One region of the Serratia sp. TSA_7 genome, then DNA from elsewhere that is predicted to be linked to it. Evidence: predicted binding sites of a transcription regulator. Region 1 holds the regulator's gene; each other region holds the start of a gene.

Evidence for each region. The regulator PurR, encoded in region 1, represses purine synthesis genes. The targets are predictions, from matches to a motif close to CANGCAAACGTTTGCNTG.
Region 2: a site for PurR is predicted at 2,585-2,602, ahead of purM (phosphoribosylformylglycinamidine cyclo-ligase). Genes of this name have one in related genera too.
Region 3: a site for PurR is predicted at 1,518-1,535, ahead of purL (phosphoribosylformylglycinamidine synthase). Genes of this name have one in related genera too.
Region 4: a site for PurR is predicted at 2,502-2,519, ahead of glyA (serine hydroxymethyltransferase). Genes of this name have one in related genera too.

The regions. Positions count from the first base shown of each region.
Region 1 covers NZ_JBQZFU010000001.1:815,511-819,958, forward strand. The annotation lists gene punC (purine nucleoside transporter PunC) at 1-806, opposite strand, end outside; gene punR (DNA-binding transcriptional activator PunR) at 931-1,875, shown strand; gene purR (HTH-type transcriptional repressor PurR) at 1,872-2,897, opposite strand; gene cydH (cytochrome bd-I oxidase subunit CydH) at 3,222-3,311, shown strand; gene ACUTQW_RS04030 (C40 family peptidase) at 3,525-4,343, opposite strand.
Region 2 covers NZ_JBQZFU010000007.1:61,323-65,770, reverse strand. The annotation lists gene ACUTQW_RS19620 (DUF596 domain-containing protein) at 1-82, shown strand, start outside; gene speG (spermidine N1-acetyltransferase) at 159-710, opposite strand; gene purN (phosphoribosylglycinamide formyltransferase) at 825-1,463, opposite strand; gene purM (phosphoribosylformylglycinamidine cyclo-ligase) at 1,463-2,500, opposite strand; gene upp (uracil phosphoribosyltransferase) at 2,756-3,382, shown strand; gene uraA (uracil permease) at 3,566-4,448, shown strand, end outside.
Region 3 covers NZ_JBQZFU010000007.1:214,938-219,385, forward strand. The annotation lists gene purL (phosphoribosylformylglycinamidine synthase) at 1-1,425, opposite strand, end outside; gene mltF (membrane-bound lytic murein transglycosylase MltF) at 1,701-3,161, shown strand; gene tadA (tRNA adenosine(34) deaminase TadA) at 3,162-3,668, opposite strand; gene ACUTQW_RS20230 (hypothetical protein) at 3,852-4,448, shown strand, end outside.
Region 4 covers NZ_JBQZFU010000007.1:190,842-195,289, reverse strand. The annotation lists gene ACUTQW_RS20145 (c-type cytochrome) at 1-1,032, shown strand, start outside; gene hmpA (NO-inducible flavohemoprotein) at 1,074-2,264, opposite strand; gene glyA (serine hydroxymethyltransferase) at 2,639-3,892, shown strand; gene ACUTQW_RS20130 (3-phenylpropionate MFS transporter) at 4,048-4,448, shown strand, end outside.

The DNA.
Region 1 (4,448 bases):
CCATTCATGCGGTTTAACGCCGTACGGCAACCGTAACCGCCCAATAAGAAAGCCAGCGTCTGCGGGACATAGCTCAGACCAATATCATTGGGGCTGTAACCCATATCGCCAAGAATAAACGGCGAACCGGTGAGCCAGGCAAAAAAACCGGCAGAGCAGGCGGCAAAAATGGTGACGTTACCGCTGAATACCGGCGATTTCAGCAGTTGGAAGAAACTCAGGGTGTTTTTGGTCTGGGCAGATGGCGCGCTTTTGGCGCTTTCCTTCAGTAACAGCGTCGGCAGCAGCAAAATGACGGTGATACCCAGCAGCACGGCGAAAATTGCCCGCCATCCCATGTGGTTCAACAGCCAGGCGCCGACCAACGGTGCCAGCGCAGGCGAAAGTGCTACCAGCGGCATAATGGTGGCGAATACGCGGTTGGCCTTGCCTTCACGGTAGCGGTCAATGACCAGTGCCTGCCAGGTGACGGCGGCTGAACACACACCGATCGCCTGGATAAAGCGCAGCGACCACAATTGGACGGCATTTTGCACCCACAGCATGCCGAGGCAGCCCAGAGCAAACAGCGCCAGGCCAATCAGCAGCACGGGTTTACGGCCCAAATTATCGGAGAGCGGTCCCCAGAGCAGTTGAGCAAAGGCAAATCCGGCCAGGAAAATGCTAAGGCTGGCGCTGATTGCGCCGGCGGAAATTTGCAGATCTTGCTGCATAGCGCCAAAGGCGGGCAGATACATGTCGGTGGCCAGGTAACCCAGCATGCTCAGGCCGGCAAGATAGAACATAAAACCAAAGGAATTTCGCATGGTATTTCTCATTAATATTTTATTGTCGCAGGTTTTTAGCGCCGGCAAGTGTATCCGGCTGGATCTCTGCTTGTGAAACGGTAATATTTGCGAAGTGCTGTTAAAAAAATTGAAGGCAAAAATCATGTGGTCTGAATATTCGCTTGATGTCGTGGACGCGGTCGCCCGCACCGGCAGCTTCAGCGCGGCGGCGCAGGAACTGCACCGGGTACCTTCGGCGGTTAGCTATACTGTGCGGCAACTGGAACAATGGTTGGCGGTACCGCTATTTGAACGGCGTCATCGCGATGTAGAACTGACGCCGGCCGGCACGCTGTTTATTCAGGAAGCGCGCGGTGTCATCAAAAAAATGCTCGACACTCGCAGGCAGTGCCAGCAGGTGGCCAATGGTTGGCGTGGCCAATTAAAAATTGCGGTGGATATCATCGTCAAACCGCAGCGCTGCCGTCAGCTGGTGCTGGATTTTTACCGTCAATTCCCCGATGTCGAGCTGTTGGTCCAACCCGAAGTGTTTAACGGCGTATGGGATGCGCTGGTGGACGGGCGTGCCGATATGGCGATCGGCGCTACGCGGGCGGTGCCGGTTGGCGGCGGTTTCGCCTTTCGCGACATGGGCGACATGCGTTGGTTGTGTGTCGCCAGCCCCCAGCATCCCTTGGCGGGGTTGGATGGCCTGCTGAAAGATGATCAGCTCCGGCCTTTCCCTTCGCTGTGTCTGGAGGATACGTCACGCAATCTGCCCAAGCGGGTCACCTGGACGCTGGACAATCAACGGCGGCTGGTGGTGCCGGATTGGGCCTCTGCGGTGGATTGCCTGTGCGCCGGATTGTGCGTCGGCATGATGCCTGCGCATCAGGTATTGCCGTTGGTACAGCGTGGTGAATTGGTGGCGCTGCAACTGCAACAGCCATTTCCCGCCAGCCCATGTTGCCTGACCTGGCAGCAGAATACCCCATCGCCGGCGATGGCCTGGCTGCTGGATTACCTGGGGGACAGCGAAACCTTGAATCAGGAATGGTTAAGCGAAGTGACGCCGGAAGCCGCTTTGGCTCCCGGCGCAGGCGACTAGCGGCGGTAATCGATGAAGGGGCCGTCGGCGACCGAGCGGCGTTCAACCAGCTTCGGATGTACTTCAATGACTTGCGATTCTTCACGCTTGCTGATGATGCGATCCAGCAGCATGGTGAACGCCATCTCGCCCAAACGCTCTTTGGGCTGATGGATGGTCGTCAGTGCCGGCGTGAAATAGCGGGCGTTGCGCACATTATCGTAACCAATAACGGAAATATCCTGCGGTACGCGCAACCCCAGCTCATCAGCGGCGCAAATAGCGCCCATTGCCATGATGTCGCCGCCGCAGAATACCGCCGTTGGGCGCTGTTTCTGCGATAATATCTGGTGCATGGCCTTGTAGCCGGATTCCGGTTCGAAGTCACCTTGTACAATCCACTCGTCGCGCACCTCGATATTGGCTTCTTCCATGGCTTTTAAAAAGCCCTGATGGCGGCCGCCGCCGGTGTTGCGCGCTAATTGGCCCGGAATGGCGCCAATCTCACGGTGGCCACGCTCGATCAGATAGCGGCCGGCCAGATAACCGCCTTCGAAGGCGTTGTCGATAATGGTATCGGTAAAATCACCGCGTGCTGCGCCCCAGTCCATGACCACCATTGGGATGTTACGGTAATCTTCCAACATCCCCAGCAATTGATCCGGGTATTCAGAGCACATCACCAGCAGGCCATCGACGCGTTTTTGCGCCAGCATCGCCAGATAAGCGCGTTGCTTGTCGAGGTTATTGTGCGAGTTACACAGGATCAGCGTATAGCCTTTGCTGTAGCAGCTGTTTTCCACCGCCTCGATCACTTCGGCGAAATAGGGCGCTTCGCTGGAGGTAGCCAGCAGACCGATAGATTTGGTGTGATTGACTTTCAGGCTGCGCGCCACGGCGCTGGGAGAATAGTGCAGCTCTTTGATCGCGGCCGCAACGGCCGCTTTAGTCTCTTCGGCGACGAAACGAGTCTTATTGATGACGTGCGAAACGGTGGTGGTGGAAACGCCAGCGCGTTTGGCCACATCTTTAATCGTTGCCATGTAAAGAATGACTCCTGAACTCACATGTTGCAGCATGTAAGTGTGATGTTAATCGTTTGCCTGCGTAGATCCTTCTTCCAAATAAGCGAAGCTGAGTTTTTAGTGTATTGAAGTCGTCAGCGTTTGGTCAGGAGGGGCATTTTTGCCGGTACGCAGTTGTGAACTGCGAATTTTGTCCCATATTGAGCCAAAGTGGAAGAGGTAATCAGTATTATAAACCGGGAAATGATAACAAGATTTTATTGTCTAACTGTGGGAAAATGGTTTGACGCATTAATTGTGTGCCTTTTATCCTTGGGATAACCCGTCTGAAAAGGAGTTGTAATGGATACCGATCTGAAAATGTCACTGTTCACCACTGTGTGTGCGCTGGCCGTTATTATTGCTTTTAGCTTCACCGCGGCGTTGAACTGATCCCCGGTTGTCACACAGGCGCAGTTCACTGCGCTTGTTCGCATTTTCCCACCGCTACGTCAGATTTTTCCACAAGTGCTCCGTTCACCCACTGCCGGATGTTTTCCATGCGGCTTCGCGAAACCGTGGTCTGAGAGCGACGAAAAGGCCTAAGATCAGAACGCTTGCGGTAGGCGGTGAGGCGTGCGGCTGGGGGGCCAGCCGCGGAGGCGATTATCGAATGGTTTTCGGTGTTACCACACGGCGGGCGCCAATGTAGTGGTTTTGCCAGTAGTCGTTGTCCAACTGGCTGATACGGATTTCCTCACCGGTACGCGGTGACTGAATGAATTTGCCGTTGCCCAGATAGACGCCGACGTGATCGGCCACGCCGCGGTTGTTGATGCGGAAGAACACCAGGTCACCGCTTTCCAGCTCGTTTTTCTTGATCGGCGCCGCGTCGCGCAGGTGATACATCTCGTTGGCAGTACGCGGCATCTTGATTTTCACTACGTCTTTATAGGCGTAATAAATCAGTCCGCTACAGTCAAAACCGGTTCTTGGCGAAGTGCCGCCCCAGCGATAAGGTTTGCCCATTTGATCCATCAGCTTGGCCATCGCGGTTTGCTTGGCGTGCTGATAGCGCTTTTTGTGCGCCGGGCTGAGTTTCAGCGGTTTTTCGTCGCGAGCCAATTTGGCGGTGGCCATGCCGGGTTCCCGGTGACGGCCATAGCCTTTTTTGTAACCCTTTTTCGGTGGGGTCACTTTGATTTTGGCTATTTTCTGGGTTTGGTGTTTCGATTTTGCGCTGACGATCTTTTTAGCGGTTTTTTCTGTTTTGGTTTTGGAAACCTTGGCTGTTTTTGGCGGAGCAGTGACTTTCACTTTTTTGCTGGCCTTTGCCGCTTTCTTTTTCTTGCGGTCATCCGGCCGGGCTTCATTAACGTGGCTTTTGCGCTGCTCGGCGGCAATACGCGCCTGTGGCGCAGCGTGCGCCAGATTTAAGAATAGCTGTGTAAACAACAGCACAAAAAGCGTAAGAATTAAACGCATGTCGACGTTACCAACCTTGGCCCCGGAACAGATATCGAAAGAATGACAGTATTCCCCAATTTCGCCATATAAAACAGCGAAGAACTCATAAATGATAATCCATAT
Region 2 (4,448 bases), on a different contig from region 1:
TTACGGACTGTGGTTCACATTTGGAGAATGCCCAGGGGGGGCTGTCTGGATCTATGATGATGGATATCAAGACTGGACTTGATTTGCTTTGTCATATTAACAACCCGTAAGGGCCATCAAGTACGCTATAAAAACCCGCATTCGCGGGTTTTTCACTTTTATTTAACCAGCGGCTTATCGCCAGGCGTTTTGAACTTCGCCAGATACTGCGGCTGGAAGATGCACATGCGCAGCACGGTGCGGTATTCGCCGTTAACGAAGAATTCGTCAATCAGTTCGCCTTCCACTTCGAAGCCCAGCTTGCTGTAGATGTGGATCGCCTTCGGGTTTTCTTTGTCGACGATCAGATACAGCTTGTACAGGTTCAGCACCGAGAAGCCGTAATCCATCGCCAACTTGGCGGCGGTGCTGGCGTAGCCTTTGCCCTGATGGGCCGGATCTATGATGATCTGGAATTCTGCGCGGCGGTGGATGTGGTCGATCTCCACCAGTTCCACCAGCCCGACCTTGGCGCCTTCGTGGGCGATGATAAAACGCCGTTCGCTCTGATCGTGGATGTGTTTGTCGTAGAGATCGGAAAGCTCGACAAAGGCTTCGTAAGGTTCTTCAAACCAATAGCGCATCACGCTGGCGTTGTTGTCCATCTGATGGACGAACGCCAGATCATCCCGTTCCAATGGACGTAGCCTGACGCTGGTAGTGCTGGACATGTGTGTTCCTCTATGTCGTGAAATTGTGCAAAGTATAACGTCAGGGGCTTGATTGCGGCGAAAAAAAACGACGCCGTGAAAGGCGCCGTTTAGACGGTGTTCAGAGTACAGCGATCAGTCCGCTGCGTGCCCTTGTTCCGGCAGGCGTTCGCCGTCCAGCCAGGCGGCGTTATCACGCATCGCCAGGCGGCCTTCGGCAAACCAGTTCACCACCAGCGGGTAAATGGTGTGTTCCTGGGTTTGCACCCGTTCAACCACCTCGTCTTCCTCGTCGCCGGGGAAAATCGGTACCTTGGCTTGCAGGATCACCGGGCCGCCGTCGAGCTGTTCGGTCACGAAGTGCACCGAGGTGCCGTGTTCGCTGTCACCGTTGTCGATGGCCTGGCGGTGAGTATGCAGCCCAGGGTATTTCGGCAGCAGGGAAGGGTGGATATTCAGCATGCGGCCTGCATAGCGCTGCACGAACTGCGGGCTGAGAATGCGCATATAGCCGGCCAGCACCACCAGATCCGGCTGATACCGGTCGATGGCGTCTGCCAGCGCAGCGTCAAACGCTGCGCGGTCGGCAAAGGCCTTGGCATCCAGCGCATGGGCGGCAATGCCTGCCGCTTCTGCGCGTTGCAGGCCGTAAGCCTGCGCCTTGTTGCTGAACACCGCCACAATATCGGCGGCAATCCGGCCCTGCTGGCAGGCGTCAATCAGTGCCTGGAGATTGCTCCCCTGGCCGGAGACCAACACCACGATCTTTTTCATCAGTTGATGACCACTTGTTGTTCGTCAGAAGATGCGGTCAGTTTACCGATCTTCCACGCTTTTTCACCGGCTGCGGTCAACAATGCGATGGCTTGTTCAACGGATTCTTCCGGCAGTGCGATTACCATGCCCACGCCACAGTTAAAGGTGCGGTACATTTCGTGGCGGCTGACGTTACCGGCCTGCTGCAGCCAGCTGAATACCGCCGGCCACTGCCAGCTTGATTCGTCGATCACCGCCTGCATGCCTTCCGGCAGCACGCGCGGGATATTTTCCCAGAAGCCGCCGCCGGTCAGGTGAGCGATGGCGTGCACGTCGATTTTCTCGATCAGTTCCAGTACCGATTTTACGTAAATCTTGGTCGGCTCCAGCAGATGGTCAGCCAGCGGTTTACCTTCCAGGTCGGTGGTGGTTGGATCGGTATTGCTGACTTCCAGGATTTTGCGCACCAGCGAGTAGCCGTTGGAGTGCGGGCCGGAAGCGCCCAGTGCGATCAGTGCGTCACCGGACTGCACTTTGCTGCCGTCGATGATTTCGGATTTCTCGACCACGCCGACGCAAAAGCCGGCCACATCGTAATCTTCGCCGTGGTACATACCCGGCATTTCGGCGGTTTCACCACCCACCAGCGCACAGCCGGACTGCTTGCAGCCTTCGGCGATACCGGTGATGACGCTGGCCGCGGTGTCCACGTCCAGTTTGCCGGTGGCGAAGTAATCCAGGAAGAACAGCGGCTCAGCGCCCTGTACCACCAGGTCGTTCACACACATTGCGACCAGATCGATGCCGATGGTGTCGTGGCGTTTCAGGTCCATCGCCAGACGCAGCTTGGTGCCTACGCCGTCGGTACCGGAAACCAGGATCGGCTCGCGGTATTTCTGCGGCAACGCACACAGGGCGCCAAAACCGCCCAGACCACCCATCACTTCCGGGCGGCGGGTCTGTTTAACTACACCTTTGATGCGGTCTACCAATGCATTGCCAGCATCGATATCGACACCTGCGTCTTTATAGCTGAGAGAGGTTTTGTCGGTCACTGCGCGATCCCCACGACGGTTTGCGGTTTGAATACGGTGCATCCGGCGTTGATACCGGAATAAGGCGCGGCAATTCTAACAGCGCAGGCAAACGTTTGCGAGTGGCTTGTGAACCAGCTCCGTTTTTTCGTCATCTATACTGTTATTCGAACTTTAGTTGATCCCGATCGGGCTATTGTGGGTGGCGCGGCCGGTAAAAGGAGTTATAATCCCGCGATTTTTTTGGCCGTCAACCACCTTAATAGGAGAAAAATGATGAAGATCGTTGAGGTGAAACACCCGCTGGTGAAACACAAGCTTGGTCTGATGCGTGAACATGACATCAGCACCAAACGCTTCCGTGAGCTGGCTTCTGAAGTGGGTAGTTTGCTGACCTATGAAGCGACCGCCGATCTGGAGACGGAAAAAGTCACCATCGAAGGCTGGTGTGGGCCGGTTGAAATAGACCAGATTAAAGGGAAAAAAATTACCGTTGTGCCGATCCTGCGTGCAGGTCTGGGCATGATGGAAGGGGTGCTGGAGCACGTCCCGAGCGCGCGTATCAGCGTGGTTGGCGTTTACCGTGACGAAGAAACCCTGGAGCCGGTGCCGTATTTCCAGAAGCTGGTGTCCAATATCGAAGAGCGTTTGGCGCTGGTTGTTGACCCGATGCTGGCTACCGGCGGTTCGATGATCGCCACTATCGATCTGCTGAAGAAAGCCGGCTGCAACAGCATCAAGGTGCTGGTGCTGGTTGCGGCGCCGGAAGGGATCGCCGCGCTGGAGAAAGCGCATCCGGACGTCGAATTGTACACCGCCTCCATCGACCAATGTCTGAACGAGAAAGGGTACATCGTGCCGGGCCTGGGTGATGCCGGCGACAAGATATTTGGTACCAAGTAACAAATTTAGCCGACTTTAATGAGTCGGCTTTTTTATGCTCTTCGTCTTTCAAGCGACAGCGTCGCTGGCTACGGGCATGGATAAGTTCCTGAGGCTTATTCCCCTTGCTGCCTGGCTGTAACTTGAAATCCATTGAGCATATATCACGAAGCTTATACAACCGATAACGACTCAGAGGCCCCCATGACCCGTCGCGCCATTGGCGTCAGCGAACGCCCGCCGCTATTGCAGACCATTCCGCTCAGCTTCCAGCATCTTTTCGCCATGTTTGGCGCAACCGTGCTGGTGCCCATCCTGTTCAAGATCAACCCGGCGACGGTGCTGCTGTTCAACGGCGTCGGCACGCTGCTGTATCTGTTTATCTGCAAGGGCAAGATCCCGGCCTATCTCGGTTCCAGCTTTGCGTTTATCTCACCGGTACTGCTGCTGTTGCCGCTGGGTTATGAGGTGGCGCTGGGCGGTTTCATCATGTGCGGCGTGCTGTTTTGCCTGGTGGCGCTGATCGTCAAAAAAGCCGGTACCGGCTGGCTGGATGTGATATTCCCGCCGGCGGCGATGGGGGCGATTGTTGCCGTTATCGGCCTGGAACTGGCGGGCGTGGCGGCCAACATGGCGGGCCTGCTGCCGGCCGACGGCACCAATGCGGATACCACTACCGTGACCATATCACTGGTGACATTGGGCGTGACCATCCTGGGTTCTGTGCTGTTCCGCGGTTTTCTGGCGATAATCCCGATCCTGATTGGCGTGCTGGTGGGGTATGGGCTGGCGTTCTTTATGGGCGTGGTGGATTTGACGCCAATCCGCGAGGCGCACTGGTTTGCGCTGCCGACCTTCTACACCCCGCGTTTTGAATGGTTCGCCATCTTCACCATCTTGCCGGCGGCGCTGGTGGTGATCGCCGAACATGTTGGGCACCTGGTCGTGACCGCAAATATCGTGAAGAAAGACCTGCTCCGCGATCCGGGCCTGCATCGCTCGATGTTTGCCAACGGCATCTCGACGGTCATCTCCGGTTTCTTCGGCTCAACGCCGAACACCACCTACGGCGAGAATATCGGCGTGA
Region 3 (4,448 bases), on a different contig from region 1:
CGGGTTGTCGCGTTGTACCGAGGCGAAATCCAGATCGGCATCGGACTGACCGGACGCCATGGAAGAAGCCGCACCGCCGCCCAGGCCGATATTCATCGCCGGGCCGCCGAGCACCACCAGCTTGGCGCCCACGGTGATTTCGCCCTTCTGCACGTGATCGGCGCGGATGTTGCCGATACCGCCCGCCAGCATGATGGGCTTGTGGTAGCCGCGCAGTTCGACGCCGTTGTGGCTGTTGACCTGCTCTTCATAGGTACGGAAATAGCCGACCAGCGCAGGACGGCCGAATTCGTTGTTGAACGCCGCGCCGCCCAATGGGCCTTCGGTCATGATATCCAGTGCGGTCACGATGCGATCCGGTTTGCCGAAGTCCTGTTCCCACGGCTGTTCGAAACCGGGAATACGCAGGTTGGAAACCGAGAAGCCCACCAGACCCGCCTTGGGCTTGGCCCCGCGGCCGGTGGCGCCTTCGTCGCGGATCTCGCCGCCGGAACCGGTAGCGGCACCCGGCCATGGGGAGATCGCCGTCGGGTGGTTATGGGTTTCCACCTTCATCAGGATATGCGCGTCTTCCTGATGGTAGTCATACTGGCCGTTTTCCGGCGCAGCAAAGAAACGGCCAACCTGAGAGCCTTCCATGACCGCCGCGTTGTCTTTATAAGCAGAGAGTACGTAATCCGGCGTCTGCTCGAAGGTGTTTTTGATCATTTTGAACAGCGACTTAGGTTGCTGTTCGCCGTCGATGATCCAGTCGGCGTTGAAAATCTTGTGGCGGCAGTGCTCGGAGTTGGCCTGCGCGAACATATAGAGTTCGATATCCGTCGGGTTGCGCCCCAGACCGGTAAAGGCATTCAGCAGATAGTCGATTTCATCCTGCGCCAGCGCCAGCCCCAGCTTGAGGTTGGCCTGTTCCAGCGCGCTGCGACCTTCGCCCAGCACGTCCACCGCCTGGTACGGCGCCGGCTGATGCTGAGCAAAAAGCTGTTCTGCCTGCTGCAGTTCGCCGAATACCGTTTCCATCATGCGATCGTGCAGCAACGCGGCAAGCTGTTGCCACTGCGCTTCGGTCAGCGTCGGCGCCTTGACGTAAAACGCCAGGCCGCGCTCCAGCCGCACCACTTGCTTCAAACCGCAGTTGTGGGCGATATCGCTGGCTTTGGAAGACCAGGGGGAAATGGTACCCGGACGCGGCGTCACCAACAGCAGGCGGCCTTCAGGGGCATGTTCGGCGAGAGAGGGGCCGTACTTGAGCAGGCGCGTGAGCTTGCCATGTTCTTCGGCACTCAGCGGTGCATTAACATCGGCAAAGTGGACGTATTCGGCGTAGATATCACTGACCGGAAGTTGAGCGTCCTGACAGCGGGACAGCAGTTTGGTAATACGAAAAGCCGACAAAGCGGGCGAACCACGCAGTATTTCCATAATCAAAGTTCTCTCGTCTTCGAAGCAACTGACTTCAGCACTTCTTTGGGCGCAACAGGGGAAAACGCGCGCCATTATAGAGAATCTACGCCGCCGACGAAACCGTTTGCGCAGCTATTATTGATAAAAGCTGTTCGCCCCCTCGAATTGTCATAACGTGTCAATAAAGTTGCACGCTGGCGTTTTGTTGCGCAAAATGCTCCCGCACTGGTGATTTAACCATAAGAAAAGACTGACCATAGGTCACCGGCGCACCCGTGCCACCACTGGATAACTATTTGAAACGCCTAAAAATAAACTACATTCTCATCGGTGTTGTTACCTTGCTTCTGGCGCTCGCCCTGTGGCCCAATATTGCCTGGCGCGGCGGCCAGGGTGGGCAGCTCGAAGAGATCAAATCCCGTCGCGAGCTGCGTATCAGTACGCTGAACACGCCTCTAACCTATTTCACCACCAAGCAGGGGCCGGGTGGGCTCGACTACGAGCTGGCGAAACGCTTCGCCAATTACCTGGGCGTGAAGCTGGTGGTGATCCCGCACAACAATATCAATGACCTGTTTGACGATCTGGACGATGACGACGCCGATCTGCTGGCCGCCGGCCTGATCTACAACCAGGATCGCCTCAGCCGCGCACGCACCGGCCCGGCCTATTATTCCGTTTCCCAGCAGTTGGTCTATCGTCTGGGCACCCCACGGCCAAAAACCTTTGCCGATATTAAAGGCAAGCTGGCGGTCGCTTCCGGTTCCGCGCACGTCAGCACGCTGAAACAGCTTAAGCAAAGTAAATTCCCGGACCTCAGTTGGGAAGCCTCCAGCGATCTGACTTCAAAAGAGCTGCTGGAACAGGTGGCCGACGGCAAACTGGACTATACCCTGGGCGACTCTGTGACTATCGCCCTGCTTCAGCGCATCCACCCGCAACTGGCGGTTGCGTTCGACGTCACCGATGAAGAGCCGGTCACCTGGTATCTGAAACGCGGCAACGACGATAGCCTGTATGCGGCGATGCTGGATTTCTATAGCCAGATGGTGGACGACGGCACGCTGGCGCGGCTGGAAGAGAAGTATCTCGGCCACGTCGGCAGTTTCGATTACGTCGATACCAGAACCTTCCTGTCGGCCATCGACTCGGTGCTGCCGACCTTCCGCTCGCTGTTTGAAAAATACGCCAATGAGATCGACTGGAAATTGCTGGCGGCCATCGCCTATCAGGAATCGCACTGGAACCCGCAGGCAACTTCGCCCACCGGCGTGCGCGGCCTGATGATGCTGACGCGGGCCACCGCCGACGGCCTGGGGGTCAACGATCGTCTGGATCCCGAGGAAAGCATTCAGGGCGGCGCACTTTACCTGCAGAGGTTAATGGCCAAGGTGCCCGACAGCGTGCCGGAAGACGAACGCATCTGGTTCTCGCTGGCGGCGTACAACATGGGCTGGGGCCATATGCTCGACGCCCGCAAGCTGACCAAAATGCAAAAAGGCAACCCGGACAGTTGGGTGGACGTCAAACAGCGCCTGCCGATGCTCAGCCAAAAACGTTATTACCCGCAGCTGACCTACGGCTATGCGCGCGGACGCGAAGCTTATAACTACGTGGAAAACATTCGCCGCTATCAGGTCAGCCTGGTCGGCTATCTGCAAGAAAAAGAGAGGAAGGCGGCGCAGGAAGCGGCCGAACAGGAAGCGCTGGGGAAAGGCTATCCGGTCGTTATGCCGGAACTGGCGCTTAACCACTAATTACTCCGGCTTATCCGCCGCACGTTGCGCCAGCTTAAGCGCTTTTTTCTGCTCGCGGCGCAGGCGGAAAAAGTTGCTCAGCGTCGCGGCGCATTCGTCCGCCAGCACGCCTGAAGCGATCTCTACCTGATGGTTCATGCCGGGATGGCGCAAAATATCCACCAGCGACCCTGCCGCACCGGTTTTCACATCGGCCGCGCCGTACACCAGCCGACGAATGCGGCTGTGAACCATTGCGCCGGCGCACATCACGCACGGCTCCAGGGTGACATACAACGTGGCGTTCAACAGGCGATAGTTCTGTAACACCGCTCCGCCCTGCCGCAGCGCCATGATCTCCGCATGCGCGGTGGGATCGTGGCGGCCAATCGGCCGGTTCCAGCCTTCGCCAATCACCTGATTGTCCAGCACCAGCAGCGCACCCACCGGCACCTCGCCCTCTTCCTGAGCACGCTGGGCAAGCAGCAACGCCTGGCGCATCCAGTATTCATCGTTATATTCAGTCATCGCATAATTCCTCGTGCGCTTTTGCGGCGGGCATTATACACAGTAGGTGCGCTGCATGCTGCGCCCGCGTTAACCGGGGTGAATATATTCTCCCCTGCCGGCCGGGTGCGGAGCCGAGCGCTGCGGCTTGAAATGCAACGGGTATATACTGAACGAATAGCGATGTTATCAGGGATAAGAAACATGAAATTCAGCAAGAAGAACGCCGCCGTGGTACGCAAAGCCCTGAACGGCTGGGTCGGCGAAGGCGCGCTGACGGTGCAACAGCAAGAGCTGTTGTTGCAGCATGTGGAAGTACAGCCTTTCGACTGGCGGCGGCTGGCGCGTTATGCGTTTCTCGCCGCACTGGCCTCGCTGGTCATTGCCATCACCAGCCTGTTCGCCGACAGCGATCTGTTGGACTGGCTGAGCGGCTTGTTCCGCTTCGATGCCCCGGTTCGCATGGCGATGGCCGGCATACTAGCCGCGCTGGCCTACACCTGGGCCTTGCGCCGTCGTCGCCGTCATCCGGAAAAACGCTACGGTAATGAGGCCGCGCTGTTCATTGCCGTGCTCTTCACCGCCTGCGCACTGTGGCAAATGGGCGTCTGGCTGGACAACGGCAGTGGCCGGGTTTCATTGCTGTTGATGTTCGCCGCTCTGCTTTACGGCGTGATTGGCTGGTTCAGCCGCTCCGGATTGGTCTGGTGGTTTGCCCTGCTGTCGCTCGGCAACGCCTTCGGCGCCGAAACCGGTTACCTGTCCGGCTGGGGCGCTTACTGGCTGGGCATGAGCTTCCCG
Region 4 (4,448 bases), on a different contig from region 1:
ACGCCGCTGGGCGCTATTTACGCCACCAATATCACGCCGGATAAGCAGCACGGCATCGGCGCCTATTCTTTTGACGAGTTTGACCGCGCCATGCGCCAGGGCATCGCCAAAGATGGCCATCGCCTGTATCCGGCGATGCCCTATACCTCTTACGCCAAGATGAATGCGGCGGATATGCGCGCGCTGTACGATTATCTGATGCAGGAAGTGCCGGCGCAGAACGCCGCCAACCGCGCCAGCGATATCAGTTGGCCGTTGTCGATGCGTTGGCCGCTGGCGGTTTGGAATCAGCTGTTCCATGACGATGCCCAATATCGGCCGGACAGCGGGCAGAGCGCCGAGTGGAACCGTGGCGCTTATCTGGTGCAGGGCGCGGGCCACTGCGGCAGTTGCCATACGCCGCGCGGCTGGGCAATGCAGGAAAAGGGGCTGGACAGCAAGGAACCGGCTTTCCTGAGCGGGGCCGAGCTGGACGGTTGGTACGCGTCTAACCTGCGCGGTATGTCGCAGGAAGAGGTGGCGGCACTGTTGAAAACCGGCCGCAGCCGACATGCTGCGGTGGCCGGGCCGATGAGCGAGGTGGTCACCCACAGTACGCAATATCTTACCGATGGCGATCTGAACGCCATTGCCACTTATCTGCACAGCCTGGCGGCGGAAAAACCTCCGGCCGAGAAAGCCGTTGCCCCGGTGGCCGGCAGTCAACAGGCCGGGCAGCGCACCTATGCAATGTACTGTTCAACCTGCCACGGCAATAAAGGCGAGGGCAGTGACAACACCATTCCGGCATTGGCGGGCAACGCGACGGTGACGGCGGACAATCCGCTGACGGCGCTGCGAGTCTTGTTGGAAGGGGCGCAAACGCCGATCACTCAACAGGCTACCGCGATCGCCATGCCAGGTTACGGCTGGGCATTGAATGACCGGCAGGCAGCCGATCTGATGAGTTACTTACGCGGAAGTTGGGGCAATCAGGCTGGGGTGGTAACGGCGCAGCAGGTGCAGGAGGCGCGTAAGCTGGCGGAGAAATAACGGCGGGGCGCGGTGCTGTTCACAGACCGCGCCCCGTTTGATTACAGTACCTTATGCGGGCCGAAGCATTCGTAATGGATGTTCTCGGCGTTCACGCCCATTTCCAGCAGTTGTTTGCCGACATGCTGCATAAACGGCACCGGGCCGCAGAAGTAGTAATGCATCTGTGGCTCGCCGAGCGTTTCGCGCAGTGCGCTGAGGTTCATCAACCCGCGGCTCTGATAATCGCGGCCTTCCACGTCGTCGGTGCCCGGCTCGCGGTACCAGACGTGACTGCTCAGGTTTGGCATGCGGCCGGCGATATCCGCCACTTCATCTGCGAAGGCGTGAACGCTGCCGTTTTCCGCTGCGTGCAACCAGTGCACGTTCGCCTGATGTTGGCTGTCGTGCAGGGTATTGAGCATACCGAGCATGGGCGTTTGGCCTACGCCGGCGGAGATCAGGGCTACCGGGGTGGTTGGCTGCACGTCAAGGAAGAAATCCCCGTGCGGCGGCGCCAGATAAAGTACATCGCCCTCTTTGGCCTGCTGATGCAGGAAATTCGAGACCTTACCTTGATCTTCACGCTTCACCGCGATGCGGTAGTATTCGCCGTTAGGCGCAGTGGTCAGTGAGTATTGGCGGATTTCCTGATTTTCCATGCTGTCGTGATTGATATAGACCGCCAGATATTGCCCCGGCTTGAAGTCAATCACGCGGCCACCGTCCACCGGCGCCAGCACGAAGCTGCAAATCACGTCGCTTTGCGGCTGCTTTTTGACAATGCGGAAAGCGCGCCGTTCGCGCCAGCCGCCATTCGCGTCTTCACTTTCCTGATAAATCTGGCCTTCACGCTGGATGAATACGTTCGCCAATACGCCGTAGGCCTTGCCCCAGGCATCCAGCACTTCCTGGCCTGGGCTGAACATTTCGTCCAGCGTCGCCAACAGGTGGCCGCCGACAATTTGATACTGCTCTGGCTGGATATTCAGGCTGGTGTGCTTTTGGGCAATACGCTCTACCGCCGGCAGCAACGCCGCCAGATTTTCGATATTGGCGGCATAGGCGCAGATCGCATCGAACAACGCCTGGCGTTGATCGCCGTTGCGCTGGTTATTCATGTTGAAAACATCTTTCAACTCAGGATTGTGTTCGAACATGCGATCGTAGAAATGGGCGGTCAGTTTAGGCCCGGTCGCGGCCAGCAAGGGGATTGTGGATTTTACGGTGGCGATGGTTTGGCTATCCAGCATGGTAGCGCTCCTTTGGCTTCAATTATTGGTATATTTAAAAAGTTGCATATTAAATGCATCTTTATGTTTGCGCAAATACTAGCGATTTCCGCCGGGGCTGTAAATACCCTTATTTTTGTTGCGGCGTTGTTAAGCGTCGATCTCGCTCACAGAACATGAAAAAACCGCATCCTCAGCATGAGTAAAAGTCCGTTGCCGGATGGCGTGATATATAGGATCAAAGCCTTGCAGCGCCTTATGCCAATCGTTTGCGTAAAAACCTCTGTCAAGACCTATCCTCAGTAGGGGAAAACAGTTTACACTGTTGCCCAGAACCCAACCGGGTAGTTATTTGGTGATTTTTTAGTTAGCCGATTTAAGTCAGGAGATGCCGGATGTTAAAGCGTGAAATGAACATTGCTGATTACGATGCCGAACTGTGGCGTGCAATGGAGCAAGAAGTCGTGCGTCAGGAAGAGCACATTGAACTGATTGCGTCTGAGAACTACACCAGCCCGCGCGTAATGCAGGCTCAGGGTTCCCAGTTGACCAACAAATACGCTGAAGGCTATCCGGGCAAGCGTTATTACGGCGGCTGCGAATATGTGGATATCGTTGAGCAACTGGCCATCGATCGTGCTAAAGAGCTGTTTGGCGCAGATTATGCCAACGTTCAGCCGCACTCCGGCTCCCAGGCTAACTTCGCCGTCTACACCGCGCTGCTGCAGCCGGGCGACACCATTCTGGGCATGAACCTGGCGCACGGTGGCCACCTGACCCACGGTTCGCCGGTCAACCTGTCCGGCAAGCTGTACAACGTGGTGCCTTACGGCATCAACGACAAAGGCGAAATCGACTACGACGATCTGGCCAAGCAAGCGCAGACCCACAAACCAAAAATGATCATCGGCGGCTTCTCGGCCTTCTCCGGTCTGGTTGACTGGGCAAAAATGCGTGAAATCGCCGACAGCATCGGCGCTTACCTGTTCGTTGATATGGCGCACGTTGCGGGCCTGATCGCCGCCGGCGTTTATCCGAACCCGGTTCCGCACGCGCACATCGTTACCACCACCACCCACAAAACCCTGGCGGGCCCGCGTGGCGGCCTGATCCTGGCGAAGGGCGGTGATGAAGATCTGTACAAGAAGCTGAACTCCGCCGTATTCCCTGGCGGCCAGGGCGGCCCGCTGATGCACGTGATCGCCGGTAAAGCGGTGGCGCTGAAAGAAGCGATGGAGCCTGAATTCAAGGTTTACCAGCAGCAAGTTGCCGATAACGCCAAAGCGATGGTGAAGGTGTTCCTGGAGCGCGGCTACAAAGTGGTTTCCGGCGGTACTCATAACCACCTGTTCCTGCTGGACCTGGTTGACAAAAACCTGACCGGTAAAGAAGCTGACGCCGCCCTGGGCCGCGCCAACATCACCGTGAACAAAAACAGCGTGCCAAACGATCCTAAGAGCCCGTTCGTTACCTCTGGCATTCGTATCGGTACGCCGGCTGTGACCCGTCGCGGCTTCAAAACCGCTGAAGTGACTGAGTTGGCCGGTTGGATCTGCGACGTGCTGGACAACATCAACGATGAAGCCACCATCGAACGCACCAAGAAGAAAGTGCTGGATATCTGCGCCCGCCTGCCGGTCTACGCATAATTCTGCTTTCTCTTTAAAAACCCGCTTCGGCGGGTTTTTTTATGCCTGTTACCGGCAAACTGTGAACTGCTTGGCACTCTATCCCCTTGATCGTGGATGAATGTTGCTCGTGAGTGTGAGCTCTGTCAAAGTATCGCCTACACACCGGAGGGATCATGGTTCTGCAATCAACGCGTTGGCTCGCTCTCAGTTATTTCACCTACTTCTTTTCTTATGGCATCTTCTTACCGTTTTGGGGCGTTTGGCTGAAAGGCGAAGGCATAGCGCCTGAAACCATAGGTCTGTTGCTCGGTGCCGGTTTGGTGGCGCGTTTCCTCGGCAGTTTGCTGATTGCTCCCCGGGTTAAAGATCCTTCCCATCTGGTGACGGCACTTCGCCTGCTGGCGTTGCTGACGTTGGCCTTCGCCGTCGGTTTTTGTTTCGGCAACGGCTGGGGTTGGCTGATGCTGGTGATTGCCGGCTTCAACCTGTTCTTCTCGCCGTTGGTACCGCTGACCGACGCGTTGGCCGCCACCTGGCAAAAACAAATCACCATGGACTACGGTCGAGTCAGGCT